Regions from separate parts of the Halomonas sp. ANAO-440 genome, predicted to be linked through region 2. Evidence: predicted binding sites of a transcription regulator. Region 2 holds the regulator's gene; each other region holds the start of a gene.

Region 1 (5,430 bases), on a different contig from region 2:
CAGGGTGTCCAGCTTGGCCTGGATGTCGTCCTTGTCGTCGCCCTTGAGCGCCTCTTCAAGCTCGGAGGCAGCCGTCTCGATGGCCTGCTTTTCCTCGTCGGTGGCGTGCTCGCCGGCTTCCTGCACCGTCTTGCGAGCGGCGTGGACCATGCCGTCGGCCTGGTTGCGCAGCGCCACCAGCTCCTCGAACTTCTTGTCCTCGTCGGCATGGGCCTCGGCATCGCGAACCATCTGCTCGATCTCGTCGTCGGACAGGCCGCTGGAGGCCTTGATCACGATCGACTGCTCCTTGCCGGTGGCCTTGTCCTTGGCGGACACGTTGAGGATACCGTTGGCGTCCAGGTCGAAGGCGACCTCGATCTGCGGCACGCCACGGGGTGCCGGCGGAATGTCGGCCAAGTCGAAGCGGCCCAGCGACTTGTTGCCGCCCGCCTGCTTGCGCTCACCCTGCAGCACGTGGATGGTCACGGCGGTCTGGTTGTCATCCGCGGTCGAGAAGGTCTGGGTCTTCTTGGTCGGGATGGTGGTGTTCTTCTCGATCAGCGGGGTCATCACGCCGCCCAGGGTCTCGATGCCGAGCGTCAGCGGGGTGACGTCGAGCAGCAGCACGTCCTTGACGTCGCCGCCCAGCACGCCGCCCTGGATTGCCGCACCCACGGCCACGGCCTCGTCAGGGTTGACGTCCTTGCGGGCTTCCTTGCCGAAGAAGTCAGCGACCTTCTTCTGCACCATCGGCATGCGGGTCTGACCGCCGACCAGGATCACGTCGTCGATCTCGGAGGCCGACAGGCCTGCATCGGCGAGCGCGGTCTTGCACGGCCCCAGGGAGCGCTGGACCAGATCCTCCACCAGCGACTCCAGCTTGGCCCGGGTCACCTTGACGTTGAGGTGCTTCGGGCCGGTGTTGTCGGCAGTGATGTAGGGCAGGTTGACGTCGGTCTGCTGGGCGCTGGAGAGCTCGATCTTGGCCTTCTCGGCGGCTTCCTTGAGGCGCTGCATGGCCAGGTTGTCGCCGGAGAGATCGATGCCGCTGTCGGACTTGAACTGATCGACCAGATAGTTGATCAGGTGCATGTCGAAGTCTTCGCCGCCCAGGAAGGTGTCGCCGTTGGTGGCCAGCACCTCGAACTGGGTCTCGCCGTCGACATCGGCCACTTCGATGATGGAGATATCGAAGGTACCGCCGCCCAGGTCGTAGACCGCAATGGTCTTGTCCCCGCGCGCCTTGTCCATGCCGTAGGCCAGCGCCGCCGCCGTGGGCTCGTTGATGATGCGCTTGACCTCGAGGCCGGCAATGCGGCCGGCATCCTTGGTGGCCTGGCGCTGGCTGTCGTTGAAGTAGGCCGGCACGGTAATGACCGCCTCGGTGACTTCTTCACCCAGGTAGTCTTCCGCTGTCTTCTTCATTTTCTTCAGCACTTCGGCGCTGACCTGCGGCGGTGCCAGCTTCTTGCCCTTCACTTCCACCCAGGCGTCGCCGTTGTCGGCCTCGGTGATGCCGTAGGGCACCATCTTGATGTCTTTCTGGACGACATCGTCCTTGAAGCGACGGCCGATCAGGCGCTTGATGGCGTAAAGTGTGTTCTCGGGGTTGGTGACCGCCTGGCGCTTGGCCGACTGCCCCACCAGGATCTCCCCATCATCGGTGTAGGCGATGATGGAAGGCGTGGTGCGAGTACCTTCGGCGTTCTCGATCACCTTGGCGCTGTCGCCGTCGAGCACGGCCACACAGGAGTTGGTGGTCCCCAGGTCAATACCGATGATGCGTCCCATAGGAAATCCTCGAAAAGTCGTTGCTTGAATTCGTCTCTGCGGCGCTTGCCGCGGGGTTGTCGTCTATCTGGGGGGCAGAGTCTCTTATTTCAAGTCCTGCCCCCGATTCCGATGTGTAAACTCAGCCGGCAGCCTTGCTGACCACCACCATCGCCGGACGCACCAGGCGCCCATTGAGCAGGTAGCCCTTCTGCATCACTTCCATCACGCTGTTGGGTTCGAGCTCGGGGTTGGGCACCATGGCCATGGCCTCGTGGTACTGGGGGTCGAAGGGCTCACCCTGCGGGTCAACCGACTCGACGCCAAACTTGCCCAGCACGTCGTGCTGCATCTTCAAGGTCATGGACACACCCTCGCGGTGGGCCTCGCTGGCATCATCACCCATGGCCTCCAGTGCCTTCTCCAGGCTGTCGACCACCGGGAGCAGCTCCTTCACGAATTTCTCGAGGGCAAACTTGCGCGCCTTCTCGGCCTCCTGCTCGGCGCGCCGGCGCACGTTCTGCGCCTCGGCAGCCGTGCGCAGCACCTGGTCCTTGGCCTCGGCCAGGCTCTCCTCGAGCTCCGCAACCTGGGCGGCCAGCATCTCGGCCTCGGGGTTGTCGCCCACTTCGGCCTGCTCGCCCAGGGCCTCGGCTTCCTCGGCCGCCTCGATGGCTTCATCTTCCAGCGTGCCCTCTACAGGCTGCGGTTCGGCCTCCTCTTCGCGCCTTGCCAGCTCGTCGTCCAGCGGGGTCTGGGGTTCTTTAGCCATGAACATCTCCTGAAACGGTGAATCGGCCCCGCGGGCCGAACAGCATTCGGGTTGGCGATAGCATCGCAATCTGCCGCCTATATGGGGGCCGTGGCCAGAAACTCAAGAATAAATGGCCAAGGAATTGACATGTGCATTGAGAGAGAGACTGGTCTACTGTATAAAAACCCAATAAAGGTGTATGAATATCCAGCCTGCCGCTCAGACCAGCTGTCGCAACGCGCTGGCGAGAGCCTAAGGTGCCGGGAGGAAAGATGCTGACTCAGCTTGCCATTCGTGACTACGCCATCGTTGACCGCCTCGACCTTGAGCTTGCCGGTGGCATGACCGCCATTACCGGTGAGACCGGGGCCGGCAAGTCGATCCTGCTCGGCGCCCTGGGCCTGTGCCTGGGCGAGCGCGCCGACGCCGGCAGTATTCGCCATGGCTGCGAGCGTGCCGACCTCAGCGCCCGCTTCGACATCGCTGCACTGCCAGCCGCCCGCGCCTGGCTCACGGAGCGCGAACTGCCCGCAGACGATTGCCTGCTGCGCCGCGTGGTGACCGCTGCGGGCCGCTCCAAGGCATGGATCAACGGTCAGCCGGCAACCATCGCCGACCTCAAGGCGCTGGGCGAGCATCTGGTGGAAATTCACGGCCAGCACGCCCATCAGGCGCTGCTTCGCGAGGAGACCCACCTGCGCCTACTCGATGACTTCGCCGGCCAGCGCACGGCGGTGGCCGAACTGGCCGAAACCTTCCGCAGTTGGCAGGCCGCGCGCCGCCGGCTCAAGCGTCTGGCCGAAAGCGGCGACGAAGTGCAGGCGCGGCGACAGCTGCTGCGCTATCAGGTCGAGGAGCTGGACGCTCTGGCCCTGGGAGACGACGAGCTGGCGACCCTGGAGCACGAACAGGAGCAGCTCGCCCATGCCGAGGAGACGATTCGCGAGGCCCAGTTCGCCGCCGATTGCTGCGACAGCGACGACGGCGGCGCACTTGCGCTGCTGCATCAGGCGACCAGCCGCCTTGGCGTGCTGCCGGGCCATTCCCAGGGTGGGCTGGCCGAGGCGCTGAGCATGCTGGGCGAGGCTCGCATCCAGATCGAAGAGGCGGCACGGGAGCTGCACCGCTTCGTGGATACCACCGAGCTGGACCCGGAGCAGCTGGCCTGGGTGGAGTCGCGGCTGAGCGAAGTCCATCGCATCGCTCGCAAGCATCACATCATGCCCGAAGAGCTGCCCAGCCTGCACCGGCGGCTGCAGGCGGAGCTGGAAGGCCTGGAGGGAGGAGAGCACGACCTGGAAGCGCTGCGTGCGGAGGTGGAGGCCCTGCGCGATACCTGGCGCCAGCAGGCCCGTAGCGTCAGCGAGGCGCGGCAGAAGGCGGCCACCCGGTTCGGCAAGGCGGTACAGGAGCAATTGGCCTTCCTGGCCATGGGCAAGGCGCGCTTCGAGGTTGAAGTGGAAGCCCGCGAGCTGCCGGCCGCCGATGGCCTGGAGGGCGTTCGCTTCCTGATCAGCGCCAACCCAGGCCAACCGCCTCGCCCGCTCTCCAAGGTGGCTTCCGGCGGCGAGCTGTCGCGCATCAGCCTGGCAATCCAGGTGGTGGCGGCACGCCACTCGACCATTCCCAGCCTCGTCTTCGACGAGGTGGATGTCGGTGTCTCGGGCGCCACCGCAGAGATCGTCGGCCAGCTGTTGCGACGGCTCGGCACCGGCGGGCAGGTAATGACGGTGACCCACCTGCCCCAGGTGGCAGCCCAGGCCCATCATCATCTGCATATCGAGAAGCAGGCGAAGCGCAACACCACCCAGACGCGCATGGCGCTACTCGACGAGGCCGGGCGGGTCACCGAACTGGCGCGCATGCTGGGCGGGGTCAACCTCTCCGACCGCACCCTGGCCCACGCCCGGGAGATGCTCGACGGCAGCCAGCAGAACGCACACCACTGAGCGCCACCTTCCAGGCTCCCAGCACCATCCACCGCCTAGACGACAGCGACCCCGCACCTTTCGGAGCGGGGTCGCTGTCAAGCCTGCCAAATGGCCCGGCTATGTCTGGAACACCACTGGTGCGCTACGACGGATCAGACAGAGCCGCGGGGGCGCACGTAGAGCACCAGGGCGTGATCGACGAGCTCGAAGCCATGCTCTTCGGCGATCTCTTTCTGGCGACGCTCGATGGTCTCGTCGAAGAACTCGATGATTTCACCGCTGTCCAGGCACACCATATGGTCATGGTGCTCTTCCTGGGAAATCTCGAACACGGCATGGCCGCCGTCGAAATTGTGGCGAATCACCAAGCCGGCCGACTCGAACTGGGTCAGCACACGATAGACGGTGGCGAGACCAACGTCTTCGCCAGCATCCAGCAGTGACTTGTACACATCCTCGGCACTCAGGTGGTGTTGGCCTGTGGCATTCTCGAGGATCTGCAGGATCTTCACGCGGGGCAAGGTGACCTTGAGGCCCGCCTTGCGCAGTTCATGGTTCTGGTCGGCCATGTTCGCTCTTCGCAGTATCAGGTAGGGTCGGGTATGATCGACCGAATCCACGATAGTGAAGAACGGACCCAAATGCAAAAGCTGATCAAGACCGCCACTCTTATCCTCGCCCTGACCCTGGTCAGTGGCTGTGTGTACAAGCGCGACCTGGCCCAGGGTAATTACATTACCGAAGGCATGGTCGAACAGCTGCAACCCGGCATGAGCCGCAGCCAAGTCGTGGGTGTCATGGGACGCCCACTGCTGGAAGCGCCTTTCGACGCCAGCCAGTGGGACTACATCTTCCGGCTCGACAAGGCGTATGGCGGCGTCCAGCAGCGCCGTGTGACGCTGACCTTTGATAATGACCGCCTGGTCGATATCAATCAGCGAGGCGACCTGTCCGAGGATATTCAGCTCCGCGCTCAGGATGACGTTGGCCCGG
Region 2 (5,430 bases):
GGCAGGCATGACGCCGTCGAGCCGACAGGCCAGGTCGGCGAAGGGCACCAGGTCATGGCCGCGGATGACATCGATGGGCCTGTCGTCGACGGGCAGTTCCAGATGCGAATCGGCAGCGACGCCTCCGTGGCCGGGGAAATGCTTGCCGACGGCCGCCATGCCGGCTTCATGCAGGCCGGCGACGAAGGCTTCGGCCATGGCGGAAACCGCGAGCGGATCGCTGGAAAAGCTGCGGTCCCCGATCACACTGGAGATGCCACCGTCGACATCGAGTACCGGTGCAAAACTGAGGTCGAGTCCACAGGCGGCCATCTCCATGCCCAGGAGCCAACCGGTATCGAGGCACAGTCTCAGGGTGACTTCCGGTGCTGCAACATAGTCGCGGCCAATCCGTCCCATGGAGGGAATCCGGGTAACGCCTTGACGCAGACGTTGCACCCGCCCCCCTTCCTGGTCGACGGTCAACAGCAACTCAGGGCGCAACTGTCGTATGGTGTTACAGAGGGAGCGAACCTGGCGGGCATCCTCGATATTGCGAGAAAAGAGAATCACCCCGCCCACCTCGGGACGAAGCAGTAGCCTGCGCTCGTCGTCGCTCAGCTGCGTGCCTTCCAGATCCAGCATCACCGGGCCGAGGGTCTGCGTCATGATCGGATTCCTTGGGCTAGAAGGAGGCTGATTCTAGACCAAAGTTGGTCGAGGTGACAGCCATGCGCAAGGGCTTGATGCTCAGCCTTCAGTCATGCAGCCACACGGGCGTCCCGGGAGGGGCCAGGGAAAAGAGATGCAGCAGCGACGACGTGCTCAGGCGGATGCATCCATGGGAGCGCGGCACGCCCATTGGCTGGTCGGGTGGCGTGCCGTGAAAGTAGATATAGCGCCGCTGGCTGTCGACCTCGCCCCCGCGGTTGAACCCCCGCTCCAGCCCGCAGAGCCAGATGATGCGGGTGAGAATCCAGTCGCGATGGGGGTGTGCTTCGGCCAGTGCCGGGGAAAATCGCTCCCCGGTGGGCCGCCGACCTCTGAAGACCGTGCCCGTGGGCAGCCCATCACCGATGGCAGCTCGCACATAGTGCCACCCCAGCGGAGTGCAGCCGCTGCCCTCCTGCTGACCGGTTCCAGCCAGGGCGGTAGAGACGGCCCACTCTGCCTGAGGCCTTGATCCCTGCCAGTGGACCAGACACTGATTCGCGACATCGACTTCCAGCCAGGTGCCCGTTGCCGGTGGCAGCTCGGTCAGGCGCGGTGTCCGCATATCAGCTCGCCTCGGCCTTCGGCATGGGGGGTGGCGGAAGCGGTGCGTTCATGGCAGCCACCACCACCGGCCGCAAGCGGCGGATGAGGTCGCGCACGGAAACATGTTCCTGATAATCCTTTTCAGCGATATCACGCAGCGCATCCAGCCCTGAGAGGGTGAAGATCACGGTGCCAAGCACGAAGTGCAGGCGCCAGAAACGCTCGGAATCGGGCAGGTCGGGTGTTGCCAGCCGGACAAGGTCAGTGAAACGCGAGAACACGCTGCCGTACTCATCCTGAATGTAGCGTCGCAGATGCCCCTGGGCCTGGCTATAGGCAAGCCCCAGCAGCTTCATGAACACCTTGAGGCTGTGGCGTTCGCCAGGCACCTCAAGGACGGTACGCGCCATGGTTTCCAGCAGGACTTCCAGTGGAATGACGCCACCGGCATGCTGCGCTTCCAGCTCATCCAGGGCATGGTGGAAGCGCACGGTGAAAGGATCCAGATAGCGGGCGAACACCGCCTGAATCAGCGATTTCTTCGAGCCGAAATGGTAGTTCACAGCGGCCAGGTTGACTCGCGCCTTGCTGGTGATGGTCCTCAAGGAAGTTTCTGCAAAGCCACGTTCTGCGAACAGGACTTCGGCAGTATCGAGGATGCGTGTGACGGTGTCGGTTTGAGCCATTATCTTGATCCCGCTGGAAACGCGTGTTTAAAACATTACAAAAGTCTACGTGATTTCAGCGTTTCGCTCAAATTAATTGACAAGCATCTGTTTGAAACGTGCCATACCACTCGCTAGCCACAGGCCTTTTTACTGGATAGACTTCCATGCTGTATACTTGAACAATACTCAAGGCACCGCTACCCGGAGGTCGCATGTCACGCCCCCTCACCTCACGCCAGCAGAACGTCTACGACTTCATTGTCAAGACAATGAACGAGTTCGGCTACCCGCCGACCCGTGCCGAAATCGCCCGCGCCCTGGGCTTCCGTTCCCCCAACGCGGCCGAGGAGCACCTGCGGGCCCTGGAGCGCAAGGGCGTCATCCGGGTCATCCGTGGTACGTCCCGGGGTATTCGCCTGCCGGCGCAGGACGCCGAGCCGGTCGGGGGCGAACCTGCCGTGGAGGGCTTGCCGATCATTGGCGAGGTAGCAGCCGGCAGCCCTATCCTTGCCGCGGAGCACATCGATCGCTACTGCCCCCTGCCCCCTGAATTCTTCACTCCCCGTGCCGACTATCTGCTGAAGGTCCGCGGCCTCTCCATGAAAGATGCCGGCATCCTCGAGGGCGACCTGCTGGCTGTGCATCGCACGGATCGCGTTCGCGACGGTCAGATCGTCGTTGCCAGGCTCGAGGATGAAGTCACCGTCAAGCGCTTTCATCGCAATGGCCACCAGGTCATCCTCGAGGCCGAAAATGCCGATTTCGCACCTATCGAGGTGGATTTACGCCACCAACCCCTGGAAATAGAGGGCGTAGGCGTTGGCGTGATTCGCGGCGGCAGCGGCCAGGCGCTCTGATGAATTCGCTCACCCTCGGCTAGCTGTCGAACGGTTGCCCATGGATTCCGTTCGCAAGATTCTGCATGCCGACTGCGATTGCTTCTATGCCGCGGTGGAAATGCGCGACAACCCGGCGCTGCGCGAGATTCCGCTGGCCATCGGCGGCAGCGCCGAAGGTCGCGGCGTCATTGCCACATGCAACTACCCGGCTCGCCGCTATGGCATCCACTCCGCCATGCCCACGGCGCGAGCCTTGCGGCTGTGCCCGCAGCTAACCCTCCTCCACGGCGACTTCGACCGCTACCGCGAGGCATCGCGCCAGATTCAGGCTATTTTCCATGAGCTGACGCCGCTGGTTGAGCCTCTGTCCCTGGACGAGGCCTTTCTCGACGTCACCGCGGTAACGCGCTTTTCGGGCAGCGCCACCTGGATGGCACGCTGGCTGAAGGAGGAGTGTCAGCGACGTGTGGGCATTACCGTCTCGGTGGGTGCCGCACCGTCGAAATTCCTGGCAAAGATCGCCAGCGACTGGGAGAAGCCTGACGGCCTGACGGTGATTACCCCGGACCGGGTCGCTACCTTCATCAAGACTCTTCCGGTGACCAAGCTGAATGGCGTGGGTCCGGCTACCGCCAGGCGGCTGAAATCACTGGATATCGATACCTGTGACGATCTGCAACGCCTGCCCCAGGATCGATTGATCCACGAGTTCGGCAAGTTTGGTCATCGCTTGTTCGAGCTGGCGCGCGGTATCGACACCCGCCCGGTAAGGGTGGAGCGTGAACGCAAGTCGGTCAGCGTGGAGACCACTTTCGCAACAGACCTTCCCGGCTTGCCCGACTGTCACAGGGAGCTGGCAGCGCTGTGCGACAGGTTGGAATCCCGGCTGGCAAGGCATGGCCACCCGCCGCTGGCGGGGCTGTTCGTCAAGGTGCGCTTCGACGATTTCAGTCTGACGACCATGGAGGGGCGCGGCAGCACGCTCTGCAACCAAACCTTCAACGCCTTGCTGGCACAGGCCTGGGCGCGCAAGAAGCGGCCGGTACGCCTGCTGGGTGTCGGGGCAAGGCTGGTGCCGGAGGATGCCAGGCGACAGCTGACGCTTCCTCTGTAGCACCCACCCCATGCCACCTGCCCTACAAGATATGCCCCCGGTCTACAGCACTCTCACCAGAGGGCCGTCAGGTAGCGAAACCCTGCCCTACTTGGTGTCGATATAGCGATGATCATTGAAAGTGGCCACCCAGCCGGGATGGTAGACCATCAGGATGCTGAGCAGCATGCCGGTCAGGAACGCCTCGGAGGGCATCAGCAGGGGTAGAAAGAGCGCGTATTCCTGCGCCAGGTAGATCGCTTCCGGATCGGTCGCGCCCAGCATGACCAGCCCCAGGCCGGTGAGCCCTGTGCCGAGCGTGGCCAGCGCTGCGCCGAAGAAGCCGCAGAGAAAGAGAAAGACCATCAGATTGTCCGGCAGGCGGCGATCCACCAGGCGCCACACCAGCACGGTGATACCAACGGGTATCACACCGGTAATCAGAACGTTGACACCCAATAGCGGCCAGGCAGCCTTGCCGAGCAGGACCAGGGCCAGGTTGGCGAGCAGGTTGGTGACCAGCGCCAGGGGCGCCTTGAAGATCAGCGTCAGCAGCGCCGTGAACATCAGGTGCAGGGTCAGCCAGTCCACGGCCTGGGCGCGCAGCTGCCACAGCAGCACTACGGCGACGGTTGCCGCCAGCCAGCGGTGCTGTAGCGCCCTGTCTGCGATCAGGGTTTCCCAGGGCCTCTGTGCCAGGACAAGGCCGACGACACCCAGGGACAACACGCCGCAGGCGATCAGCAGCCAGGGAGCCAGCATGGGCTCGGAAAACGACATGTCCGCCTCCAGCGTTAAAGCTCAGGCAAAAACGACCGTCTTGTTGCCGTGGATGAGCACTCGATCCTCCAGGTGCCAGCGCAGCCCCCGTGCCAGAACGGCTTTCTCCACATCGCGGCCGAATCGAACCAGATCCCCGGGAGTATGACAGTGACTGACCCGATGGATATCCTGTTCGATGATGGGGCCCGCATCCAGTTCCTCAGTCACATAGTGGCAGGTGGCACCGATCAGCTTGACCCCCCTGTCGTGGGCCTGGTGATAAGGGCGCGCACCGACAAAGGATGGCAGGAAGCTGTGATGGATATTGATAACCCGCCCGGCGTATCGCCGGCAAAGGCCGGGTGGCAGGATCTGCATGTAGCGCGCCAACACTACTGTGTCGGCATCCAGTGCCTCCACCTGGGCCTCTATTTCGGCAAACGCAGCAGCCTTGTCGGCGGCATCCACAGGCACATGGAAATAGGGCAGCCCATGCCACTCGACCATGCCCCGCATGTCCGGATGGTTAGAGATCACACCGACAATATCACCCTCCATTTCCCCCGCGGTCCAGCGATAGAGCAGATCCACCAGGCAGTGTGATTCCCGGGAGACCATGACCACCACACGCTGGCGTCGCCGCGTATCGCGCAGTGCCCACTCCATCTCGAACTCGCGCGCCACCGGCTCAAAGGCTTTGCGCAATTCGTCACCGGTCATGTCAATGGAATCGGAGAGGATTTCATAGCGCATGAAGAAGCGGCCCGACGCCAGGTCGGAGTGCTGACTCGCCTCGGTAATAGACCCACCATGGCCGGAAATGAAGCCGGAG
Region 3 (5,430 bases), on a different contig from region 2:
AAGGCGTGGTGGTGTCTGCATGGCCGGTATGGCGGGCCGCCGACCCGAGCAGGTTCTGGAACAGGTCGATCTCGTAGTTGGAATGCACGCCCTGCATCACCGCAGCGATGCGCTCCAGGCCCATGCCGGTATCGATGGAGGGCTTGGGCAGCGGGTTCAGGTTGCCCGCCGCATCGCGGTCGAACTGCATGAACACCAGGTTCCAGATCTCGATGTAGCGATCGCCGTCCTCCTCCGGGCTACCGGGAGGTCCGCCCCACACCTCTGGGCCGTGATCATAGAAGATCTCCGAGCTGGGACCGCAGGGCCCCGTATCGCCCATCTGCCAGAAGTTGTCCTCGTCGAGCTTGGAAAAGCGCGCCGGGTCGATGCCCATCTCCTCCTTCCAGATCTGCTCGGCTTCATCATCGCTGACATGGACCGTGACCCACAGCTTCTCCTTGGGCAGCCCCAGCGTCTCGGTCAAGAAGGTCCAGGCGAAGCGGATCGCATCGCGCTTGAAGTAGTCGCCGAAGCTGAAGTTGCCCAGCATCTCGAAGAAGGTGTGGTGGCGCGCGGTGTAGCCGACGTTGTCGAGATCGTTGTGCTTGCCGCCGGCGCGCACGCAGCGCTGGGAAGATGCGGCCCGCACATAGGGACGCGGGTCGCGCCCCAGGAAGACATCCTTGAATGGCACCATGCCGGCATTGGTGAACAGCAGGGTCGGGTCTGTGCCCGGCACCAGGGAGCTCGACGGCACGACGGTATGTCCGTGCTCCTCGAAGTAACTCAGAAAGGCCTGTCTGATGTCTGCGCTTTTCATGGAATATCCGTGGCGATGAGCATGATGACCCGACGGGCGGGAAAGCGGGTGCGGCCGTCGAAAAAAGGCCGCTGCAGGGGCGCCGTGGCGCGCCGAAGCGCCACCCGGGGCGTTCGCAAAGGGGGGTATTATAGCGTAGTTGTCAAGCGACTGAAGAGTGCGAGCCGAAGCGGCCGTTTCAATGGCAGTTCCAGGCATGGGAAAGGGCGTGACGCAGATGCTCGAAATCGAACCCTCGGCTGGCCAGGAAGCGCTCCCGCCGCGCGCGCTCGCGGGGCGAGTCGCCGGGACCGTCGAAGCGCCGGGCCAGAGAATCACAGGCCAGCGCAAACCAGTCGGTCTCCGCCTCGGCAAAAGCGGCCTCCAGGGTGGCGCGGTCGATACCGCGCCGGGAAAGCTCGCCACGAATCTTCAGCGGGCCCTGGCCCCGGGCCACCCGCGAGCGCAGAAAGCTCTCGGCAAAACGGCTATCCGACTGCAGTCCCTGCTCGGCCAGGGCGTCCAGGCAGTCCCCAATGGCGGCCGAGTCGTGGCCCTTCGCGACCAGCCGCTCCGCCAGCTCGGCGCGAGAATACTCGCGCCGAGCCAGCAGGCGAATGGCATCCTCCCTGGGGGAGGTCTCGCGATCGCTCGCCGGCTGGCCCAGCATGGCTTAGAGCAGGCTGCCTTCGTCGGCGTCATCGGCCAGCTCGGCGGTGGCCTCCTTCTCCCGGGGCTCTACCGTCGCCAGCAGCTGGCCACGGATCTGGCTTTCGATTTCCTCCATCACCGCCGGGTTGTCCTCGAGGAACTGGGCGGCATTGGCCTTGCCCTGGCCGATCTTGTTGCCCTTGTAGCTGTACCAGGCGCCGGCCTTGTCGACCAGGTTGCACTGCACGCCCAGGTCGACCACCTCGCCGGCATGGTAGATGCCCTTGCCGTAGAGGATCTGGAACTCGGCCTGGCGGAACGGCGGCGCCACCTTGTTCTTGACCACCTTGACCCGGGTCTCGTTGCCGGTCACCTCGTCGCCCGACTTGACCGAGCCGGTACGGCGAATGTCCAGGCGCACGCTGGCGTAGAACTTGAGTGCGTTGCCGCCGGTGGTGGTTTCCGGCGAGCCGAACATCACGCCGATCTTCATGCGGATCTGGTTGATGAAGATCACCATGCAGTTGGCGTTCTTGATGTTGCCGGTGATCTTGCGCAGCGCCTGGGACATCAGGCGCGCCTGCAGGCCGACGTGGGAGTCGCCCATCTCGCCCTCGATCTCGGCCCGCGGGGTCAGGGCGGCCACGGAATCGATGACGATCACGTCGACGCCGCCGGAGCGCACCAGCATGTCGCATATCTCCAGCGCCTGCTCACCGGTATCGGGCTGCGAGACCAGCAGGTCGTCGAGGTTGACGCCGAGCTTCTCGGCATAGCTGGGGTCGAGCGCGTGCTCGGCATCGATGAAGGCGCAGGTCTTGCCCTGCTTCTGGGCCTGGGCGATCACCGAGAGGGTCAGGGTGGTCTTGCCCGAGGACTCCGGCCCGAAGATCTCGACGACCCGCCCCAGCGGCAGACCACCGATGCCCAGGGCGATATCCAGGCCCAGGGAGCCAGTCGACACCGAGGGCATGATCACCCGGGGCGTATCGCCCAGCCGCATCACGGTGCCCTTGCCGAACTGGCGCTCGATCTGGGAAAGGGCGGCATTCAATGCCTTCGAACGGTTGTCTTCCTGTGCCATGTGGCGCTCCTCGTAGAACTCGTCGGCAGAAATTCGGTTGCTGGGCTTACGGCGCAAGGTGCCGTTCGCTTGCCAAACAATCGGAATGGCGGACGAAACCGATAAGGGGTCGCCCGGACACTGTATGGTTGGACAGTAGTATGGCGAAAAAATCGCCCCACGCCAAGCGTGGCGCCTACGTGTCCTTGGCGTGATTGGCCTCGATATGACGGATCAGGCCGACGATGGCATCGCGCACCGCGCGCTCGCGTACCGCCCGGCGGTCCCCGGGGTAGTGCAACTGCTCGGCCTGCTGCCCCTCGGCATTGCCCCAGGCCAGCCACACGGTGCCCACCGGCTTGTCCGGCGAACCACCTCCCGGGCCGGCCACGCCGCTGATCGCCACGCCAAGCCTCGCGCCGCTCTCGCGGCAGGCACCAGCGACCATGGCCTCGACCACCTCGCGGCTCACCGCACCATGCTCGAGGATGGTCGCCTCCGGCACCCCTAACAGGCGAGTCTTGGCGGCGTTGGAGTAGGTCACGTAGCCGGTCTCGAAGTAGTCGGAGCTGCCGGCAACGGCGGTAATGGCGCTGGCAACGCCCCCGCCGGTGCAGGACTCGGCAGCGGTAACGCTCAAGCCATGTTCCCGGCAGCGGCGTCCCAGGCGCTCGGCAAGGGTGATCAGGTCGAGATTGGCCAGGCTGGCCGCACGATGAGCCATGGTATCGCTCCTTCAAGAGTGGTGGCCGGCCCCTGACGCCGGCCGCGCGCAGGGATAGACTTTTGCGTACAATAGCGCCTTTGTCTGCGATATGCAGGCCGTGGCACCATCGCCGCGTCAGAGATCCGGAACCGACCGCTCAGCACAGGACCACCATGTCACAGGCCAGCGCCCAGCATACGCCCATGATGACCCAATATCTCAGGATCAAGCGCGAGCATCCGGAGGTGCTGCTCTTCTACCGAATGGGCGATTTCTACGAGCTGTTCTTCGACGACGCCAAGCGCGCCGCGGCGCTGCTGGACATAACCCTGACCCAGCGCGGCCAGTCAGCGGGCAAGCCGATTCCCATGGCCGGGGTGCCCTACCATAGCGCCGAAGGCTACCTCGCCCGCCTGGTCAAGGCCGGCGAGTCGGTGGCCATCTGCGAGCAGTTCGGCGACTCGGCCACCAGCAAGGGTCCGGTCGAGCGCAAGGTGGTGCGAATCGTCACCCCCGGGACCCTCTACGACGAGGCGCTGCTCGATGCCCGCCGCGACAACCTGCTGGTGGCCGTACATCCGCTGGGTATCTGCTGGGGGCTGGCCTGGCTGGAACTCTCCAGCGGCCGCTTCAGCGTGCTCGAAGTGGAAGGCGAGAGCGAGATGCTGGCCGAGCTCCAGCGCCTCGACCCCGCCGAACTGCTGGTGCCGGAGAGCCTGACCCTGCCACCGGCCCTGGACGGGCGCCGCGGCCTGCGCCGCCAGAGCGACTGGCTGTTCGACCACGACGGTGCCACCCGCACCCTGTGCGACCAGTTCCAGTGCCAGGACCTGCGCGGCTTCGGCTGCGCCCATCTCGAGGCCGCCATCACCGCCGCCGGCGTGCTGATCGAATACGCCCGTGACACCCAGCGCTCGCGCCTGCCCCATGTCACCGCGCTGGGCGTGGAGAGCCGGGACGATGCCGTGGTGATCGATGCCGCCAGCCGGCGCAACCTGGAGATCGATACCAACCTCGGTGGCACAGCCGACAACACCCTGGCCAGCGTACTCGATACTTCCGCCACCGCCATGGGTTCGCGACTGCTCAAGCGCTGGCTCAACCGTCCGCTCCGCGACCGCGCCCTGGTCCAGAATCGCCAGGCGGCGGTCGCCCTGCTGCTCGACCAGGAGGCCTTCGTCACGCTGCGCGAGCTGCTCAAGGCCATCGGCGACGTGGAGCGCATCCTGGCCCGGGTGGCACTCTACAGCGCCCGGCCCCGGGATCTCGCCCGGCTGCGTGACGCCCTGCTCGCGCTCCCGGCACTGCAGCAGGAGCTCAGTGCCTTCAGCGATGGCACCGCGCTGGACGATCTTCAGCACCATATCCGCCCCTATCCCGAACTGGCCGACACCCTGAGCCGCGGCTTGATGGACAACCCGCCGGTGGTGATCCGTGATGGCGGCGTGATCCGCGACGGGTACGACGCCGAACTCGACGAGTACCGCGGCCTGGCCGAACACGCCGGCGACTACCTGATCAAGCTGGAACTCCGGGAGCGCGAGCGCACCGGCCTGCCCGGCCTCAAGGTGGGCTACAACCGGGTACACGGCTACTATATCGAGATCCCCCGCGCCCAGGCCCAGGACGCCCCGGTCGACTATGTCCGCCGCCAGACGCTGAAGAATGCCGAGCGCTTCATCATTCCCGAGCTCAAGGAGTTCGAGGACAAGGCGCTGTCGGCCAAGTCCCGCGCCCTGGCCCGGGAGAAGCTGCTCTACGAGAGCCTGCTCGATGCGCTCAATGCCGAGTTGGGCGCGCTGCAGGCCACCGGCCAGGCACTGGCGTCGCTGGATGTGCTGGCCACCTTTGCCGAGCGCGCCCAGGCGCTCGGCTTCGAGCGCCCACAGCTGCTCGACACCCCCGGCATCGAGATCCGCGGCGGCCGGCACCCGGTCGTGGAGCAGGTCAGCGACACCCCCTTCGTGCCCAACGACCTGATCATGGACGACAGCCGCAGGATGCTGGTCATCACCGGCCCCAACATGGGCGGCAAGTCCACCTACATGCGCCAGGCGGCCCTGATCACCCTGCTGGCCCATACCGGCAGCTTCATCCCCGCCGATGCGGCCCGCGTCGGCCCCGTGGACCGCATCTTCACCCGCATCGGCTCCAGCGACGATCTCGCCGGGGGGCGCTCGACCTTCATGGTGGAGATGACCGAGACCGCCAGCATCCTGCACAATGCCA
Region 4 (5,430 bases), on a different contig from region 2:
CATCAGCATGTCCCCCTGGGGCGAGCGTCGCGATGCCTGGTCGATCATGGACGAGGTTCGCCGGGAGCTGGCCGACCTGCCCGGGGTGCAGGCCTTCCCGGTGATGCGCCAGGGCTTTGGCCAGCGCATCAGCAAGCCGGTGGAGTTCGTGCTGGGTGGCGGCACCTACGAAGAGCTTGCCGAGTGGCGCGATACCCTGATGGATCATATCCGCGAGGACAACCCGAGGCTGATCGGACTGGACAGCGACTATCGCGAGACCCAGCCACAGCTGCGCGTCGATATCGACTACTCCCGTGCAGCAGACCTGGGGGTCACCGTTACCGAGATCGGCCGCACCCTCGAGGTGCTGCTGGGCGGGCGCAACGTGACGCGCTATCTGGACAACGGCCAGGAGTACGACGTCATCGTCGAGGGTGACCGGGGCAGCCAGGCCAGCCCCCGCGCGCTGGACAACATCCAGGTGCGCTCGGCGCGCTCGGGCGAGCTGATTCCCCTGGCCAGCCTGGTGAGCTTCTCCGATTTCGCCGGTGCCAGCACCCTGAACCGCTTCAACCGGCTGCGCGCCATCACCATCGAAGCCAACCTGGCCGACGGCTACTCCCTGGGTGAAGCCCTGGATTACCTGGAGGTCGCCGCCGCCGAGGTGCTTCCCGGACAGGCCCAGACCGATGTCAGCGGCGCCTCCCGCGACTTCCGCCAGGCCAGCGGTGCCACTACCTTCCTGCTGATCCTGGGTGCGCTGGTGGTATTCCTGGTATTGGCGGCTCAGTTCGAGAGCTTCATCCACCCCTTCGTGATCATGCTTACGGTGCCTTTGGCCATGAGCGGCGCCATGCTGGGGCTGTTCGTCACCGGCCAGTCGCTCAACATCTACAGCCAGGTAGGCCTGGTGATGCTGATTGGCCTGGCGGCCAAGAACGGTATCCTGATCGTGGAGTTCGCCAACCAGCTGCGCGACGAAGGCCTGGCCTTCCGCGACGCCCTGCTCGACGCCGCGGTGACGCGCCTGCGCCCGATCCTGATGACGGCGGTGACCACCATGGCCGGCTCGATCCCGCTGATCGTTTCCAGCGGCGCCGGCGCCGAGTCGCGCATGGTGATCGGCACGGTGATTCTCTCCGGCGTCGCCGCCGCCACCCTGTTCACGCTGTTCGTGGTGCCGGTGGCCTACGACCTGCTGGCTCGCCACACCGGCTCCCCCGGCGATGTGAAACGCCGCCTGGAAGCGGAGATGAGCGTCGGCCCGGCCGCCCGAAGCGATGGAACCCACCATCAGGACGGCACCGACAGTCAGAAGGCATGAACGACGAAGGCCACCCAGAGGTGGCCTTCGTGTATGCCGCTGCTGGCGATCGTTCAGCAGTCGCCGAGGCGCTCGCCTTCGATCGTCGTGTTCATGGTCATCTCACCCATCGGCGAGTCGGTCTGGATATTGACGCTGCCTTCGACGCGCTCGCCCAGGAAATCCATCCGGCCGTCGATATCGGCCTGGCCACCATCGGCGTGGCACACCATCTTGTAATCGACACCGTCAGCGGAGACGTTGTGCTCCAGCAGCTCACACCCCTCTTCCACTTCCAGGAACTGGAAGTCGGCATCGTCGAGGTCGCCCTGCACGATGCACTCCTGATGGCTCTCGGTCTGGTCGGGGATCGGCATATCGCCTTCGACCGATGTGGTACTGGTGAACTGCCACTGGCCGGGTACGATATTGGGCGATTCTGCCACGGCGGTCAGCGGCAACATCAGCACGGTAGCGGCAAGCAAGGAACGAAAGGGCATGAAGACTCTCCAGTGGTTTAGTGAAGGGCGGAAGAAGACAGGCCGCCGGTAATATCTGATACGTGATACAGCTTACCCTAGACAAGGAGCCGGTGGGAAAACCCAGCGCGGCCCTATCACGTACCATGGGTACAGGAGACCTGGCCCACCTGCAGCTCCGCCACCGGCTGCGGCCTGCCGAAGAGATAGCCCTGGAAGGCTTTGCAACCGTTTGCCAGAAGCCACTGGTGCTGCGCCTCGGTCTCTACCCCTTCTGCGGTCACGTCAAGCCCAAGGCTAGCCGCCAGGGTGATGGTGGCCTGGACAATCGCGGCATCCACCGGGTCGTCAAGCACGCCGTCGACGAAAGCCTGGTCGATCTTCAATTCATCCAGTGGCAACCGCTTGAGATAGTTCAGCGAAGAGTAACCCGTACCGAAGTCATCCAGGGCAAAGCGGATGCCGATCTGATTGAGCCGCAGCATGATTTCGCGTACCCGCTGGTGATCATCCATCAGCAGGCTCTCGGTCACCTCCAGCGTCAGTCGACAAGGATTGGCAGCCGTTTCTTTCAGTATTTGCTGGACTCTCACCACGAAATCCGGCTGATGGAATTGCACGGAGCTGACGTTGACGGCAATGCTCAAACTCTCCCGCTCCGGCTCCTGTGCCCAAACGACAAGCTGCCGGCAGGCGGTTTCGAGGACCCAGTACCCGATCGGTAGAATCATTCGATTCTTTTCCGCCAAGGGAATGAACATGCCGGGCGATACCATGCCACGCTGCGGATGCTCCCAGCGAATCAACGCCTCGACCCCGGTGACACGTGAAAGGGAGTCCACCTGCACCTGGTAGTGAAGGCGAAACTCATCCCGAGCGAGGGCCAGGTGCAGATCGGCTTCCAACTGGACACGTGCCATCACCGTGGCCTGCATGGCGGAATTGAAGAAGCGCAGGGTATTGCCTCCCGCCCCCTTGGCCTGTTGCAACGCCATGTCGGCCTGTTGCATGGCGCTCTCCACGCTGGTCTCGCCGTCGGCGAACAGCGTGACGCCGATGCTGCCGGTAATCGGCAGGGTCAGCGCCTGCTCCTGATCCTGCTGGGCTTCCTGAATGCGGGCCAACAGCTTTTCCGCCACAAGCTCGGCAGCATGAGCCGCCTGCTCCTGATCGGGATCCAGGTCGTGAATCAGCAGAACGAATTCATCGCCCCCCAGCCGCGCCAGGGTGTCGCTCTCTCGTACCGCACGCGAAAGGTGGTCGGCAACGTGACGCAGGAGATGATCGCCCTGCGAGAGCCCCTGAGTGTCATTGACCAGTTTGAAATTATCCAGGTCAATGAACATCAGTGCCGCATAGCGATCCGTGCGCCGGGACCCCTTGACCACCATTTCCAGACGATCGAGCATCAGGCGCCGATTGGGCAGGCCGGTCAGCGGATCATAGAAGGTCAGGCGATAGTTGCTTTCCTGGATCGCATGGCACTCGGTGATATCGGTGGCTACACCACACGGCAAATAATCCCTGCCATCTGAATCGTTGGCCAGTTTCACCTTGTCGGCCGGCGAGTGAGCGGCCCTTCGGGAACCCACGCGCCGGCCCCACCAGGCGCCGCACGCTGCCGCCAACGCCAGGCCTACAAGGGCGACGATGGCAAGCACCGCCCAACTGGAGGCAGGCACCAACGCTGCCCCCTCCACGCTGCCTGCCGCTGTCGACGACAGCCCAGCCAGCATCCCTGCGAGCGCGTACCGTCGAACGATCGACAGCAAGCCAGTCAATGACATTACGTCACCATTTTAAGTTTATAACACTATGTATAGCAGAAAAATCTGAAATGACCGACAGATAACCGACTGATGCCATGTACGAATCTGCACCAACCTCCATTAGTCATCGCCTGTTGCCTGTGACCGTGCCCAGCGAGGATACTGTATATAATGACAGCATTCGCGAGACCAACTCATGTCACACGATACGATCCTTTCTGCACACCCTGCACCGCCCTCCCTTGCGCTGCCCTACCCGCTTGCCCTGGGCCGCGCCGGCCTCGCCGGTTTTCCCAGCCCGGCCCAGGACTACGAGGGCCGCACGCTCGACCTCAACGAGCGCCTGGTGAAACGCCCCTCGGCCACATTTTTCATGACCGTCACCGGTGACAGCATGATGCGCCTGGGCATCCACGAAGGCGACCTGCTCTTGGTCGATCGCTCCATCGATCCCCGGCCCGGCCATATCCTGGTGGCCATGGTCGACGGCGAGATCACCGTGAAGCGGTACGAGCTGCTCGACAACCGGCCGCATCTCTGCTCGGGCAATACACGCTATGCCCCGATCTCCCTTGAGAACCTCGACTGCCAGGTATGGGGCGTGGTGCGCGCCGTCATCCACGAGTATCCGGTATGAGCATGATCGGCCTGGTGGACTGCAACAGCTTCTACGTCAGCTGCGAGCGTGTGTTCCAGCCACGGCTGGATGGCCAGGCCGTCGGTGTGCTCTCCAACAACGACGGCTGCCTCATCGCCCGCTCCAACGAGATCAAGGCTCTCGGCATCGCGATGGGCACGCCCGCCTTCAAGCTCCAGCACCTGGTGCGCCAGGGCCGGATTCACCTGCTCTCGAGCAATTACGAACTCTACGGCGACATGAGCCAACGGGTTCAGAGCGTGCTTGAGGAGTACGCGCCCAACGTCGAGCCCTACTCCATCGACGAGATGTTCCTACGCTTCGACGGCTTCGAGCCGACGCAACTGCTTGACCATGCCCGGCAATTGCACCATAAGGTGCGACAGTACACCGGCATCCCCGTATCGGTGGGCATTGCCCCCACCCGCACCCTGGCGAAGCTGGCCAACCGCGCGGCGAAGAAAATCCCGGCCTACGGCGGCGTCTGCGTGCTCCAGGCCGAGAGCACGGAAACCCGCGCCCTGCTGAAGCGCCTCGAGCTGGGCAAGTTCTGGGGCGTGGGCCGACGGCTGGCCGAGCGCCTCGCCATGCTGGGCATACACACCGGCTGGGACCTCGCCCAGGCTGACCCCAAGCGCATCCGCCGACAGTTCAGCGTTACCGTCGAGCGCACCGCCCTGGAGCTGCGCGGCATCCCCTGCATCGAGATGAATGACTTCCATGAGCCCCGCCAGCGCATCATGACCAGCCGGTCGTTCGGCAAACTGACCGACAGTCTGGACGAGATACGCGAAGCGATCCGTCAGCACGGCCAGCGTAGCGCCGAGAAGCTGCGCAGACAGGGCAGCCTCGCCCGTGCGGTACTGGTGTTCCTCAAGACCAACCCGTTTCGTGACGACCTGCCCCAGTATTCGCCCAGCCTGGCCGTCGAGCTGCCCCGCCCCACCGACGACAGCCGCAACATTCTTGACGCCGCCGGTACCGCCCTGCAGCGCATCTACCGCAAGGGCTACCGGTACCAGAAAGGGGGCGTGATGCTGCTCGACCTCATCGACGCCGATCGGCAGCAGCTCTCGCTGCTCGACACGCCACAGAGTGACGCCGACCGGCAGCGTAGCCAGAAGCTGATGGGCGTGATGGATGAACTCAATCAACGCATGGGCCGCGGGACCGTGAAGCTCGGCACGCCCAGCCCAGGCGCTGCCTGGCACCTGCGCTGCGACAACCTCACCCAGCGCTATTCGACGCGCTGGGAAGAGC

What was found. The regulator LexA, encoded in region 2, represses DNA repair genes until DNA is damaged. The targets are predictions, from matches to a motif close to TACTGTNTANNTANACAGTA.
Region 1: recN (DNA repair protein RecN) is a predicted target of LexA. The motif match lies at 2,679-2,698, and genes of this name have one in related genera.
Region 3: recA (recombinase RecA) is a predicted target of LexA. The motif match lies at 2,635-2,654, and genes of this name have one in related genera.
Region 4: KZO25_RS15215 (LexA family protein) is a predicted target of LexA. The motif match lies at 3,694-3,713, and genes of this name have one in related genera.

What each region holds. Positions count from the first base shown of each region.
Region 1 covers NZ_JAHXBV010000037.1:37,295-42,724, reverse strand. Annotated here, with positions in the region: gene dnaK (molecular chaperone DnaK) at 1-1,773, opposite strand, end outside; gene grpE (nucleotide exchange factor GrpE) at 1,895-2,524, opposite strand; gene recN (DNA repair protein RecN) at 2,779-4,455, shown strand; gene fur (ferric iron uptake transcriptional regulator) at 4,590-5,006, opposite strand; gene KZO25_RS17910 (outer membrane protein assembly factor BamE) at 5,079-5,430, shown strand, end outside.
Region 2 covers NZ_JAHXBV010000010.1:42,985-48,414, reverse strand. Annotated here, with positions in the region: gene nagZ (beta-N-acetylhexosaminidase) at 1-648, opposite strand, end outside; gene KZO25_RS09285 (L,D-transpeptidase) at 737-1,255, opposite strand; gene KZO25_RS09280 (TetR/AcrR family transcriptional regulator) at 1,257-1,922, opposite strand; gene lexA (transcriptional repressor LexA) at 2,117-2,761, shown strand; gene dinB (DNA polymerase IV) at 2,802-3,857, shown strand; gene KZO25_RS09265 (energy-coupling factor ABC transporter permease) at 3,945-4,616, opposite strand; gene purU (formyltetrahydrofolate deformylase) at 4,638-5,430, opposite strand, start outside.
Region 3 covers NZ_JAHXBV010000008.1:55,402-60,831, forward strand. Annotated here, with positions in the region: gene alaS (alanine--tRNA ligase) at 1-802, opposite strand, end outside; gene KZO25_RS07360 (regulatory protein RecX) at 981-1,451, opposite strand; gene recA (recombinase RecA) at 1,455-2,516, opposite strand; gene KZO25_RS07370 (CinA family protein) at 2,692-3,219, opposite strand; gene mutS (DNA mismatch repair protein MutS) at 3,375-5,430, shown strand, end outside.
Region 4 covers NZ_JAHXBV010000021.1:100,083-105,512, forward strand. Annotated here, with positions in the region: gene KZO25_RS15200 (efflux RND transporter permease subunit) at 1-1,306, shown strand, start outside; gene KZO25_RS15205 (DUF3617 domain-containing protein) at 1,360-1,785, opposite strand; gene KZO25_RS15210 (putative bifunctional diguanylate cyclase/phosphodiesterase) at 1,902-3,551, opposite strand; gene KZO25_RS15215 (LexA family protein) at 3,730-4,170, shown strand; gene KZO25_RS15220 (Y-family DNA polymerase) at 4,173-5,430, shown strand, end outside.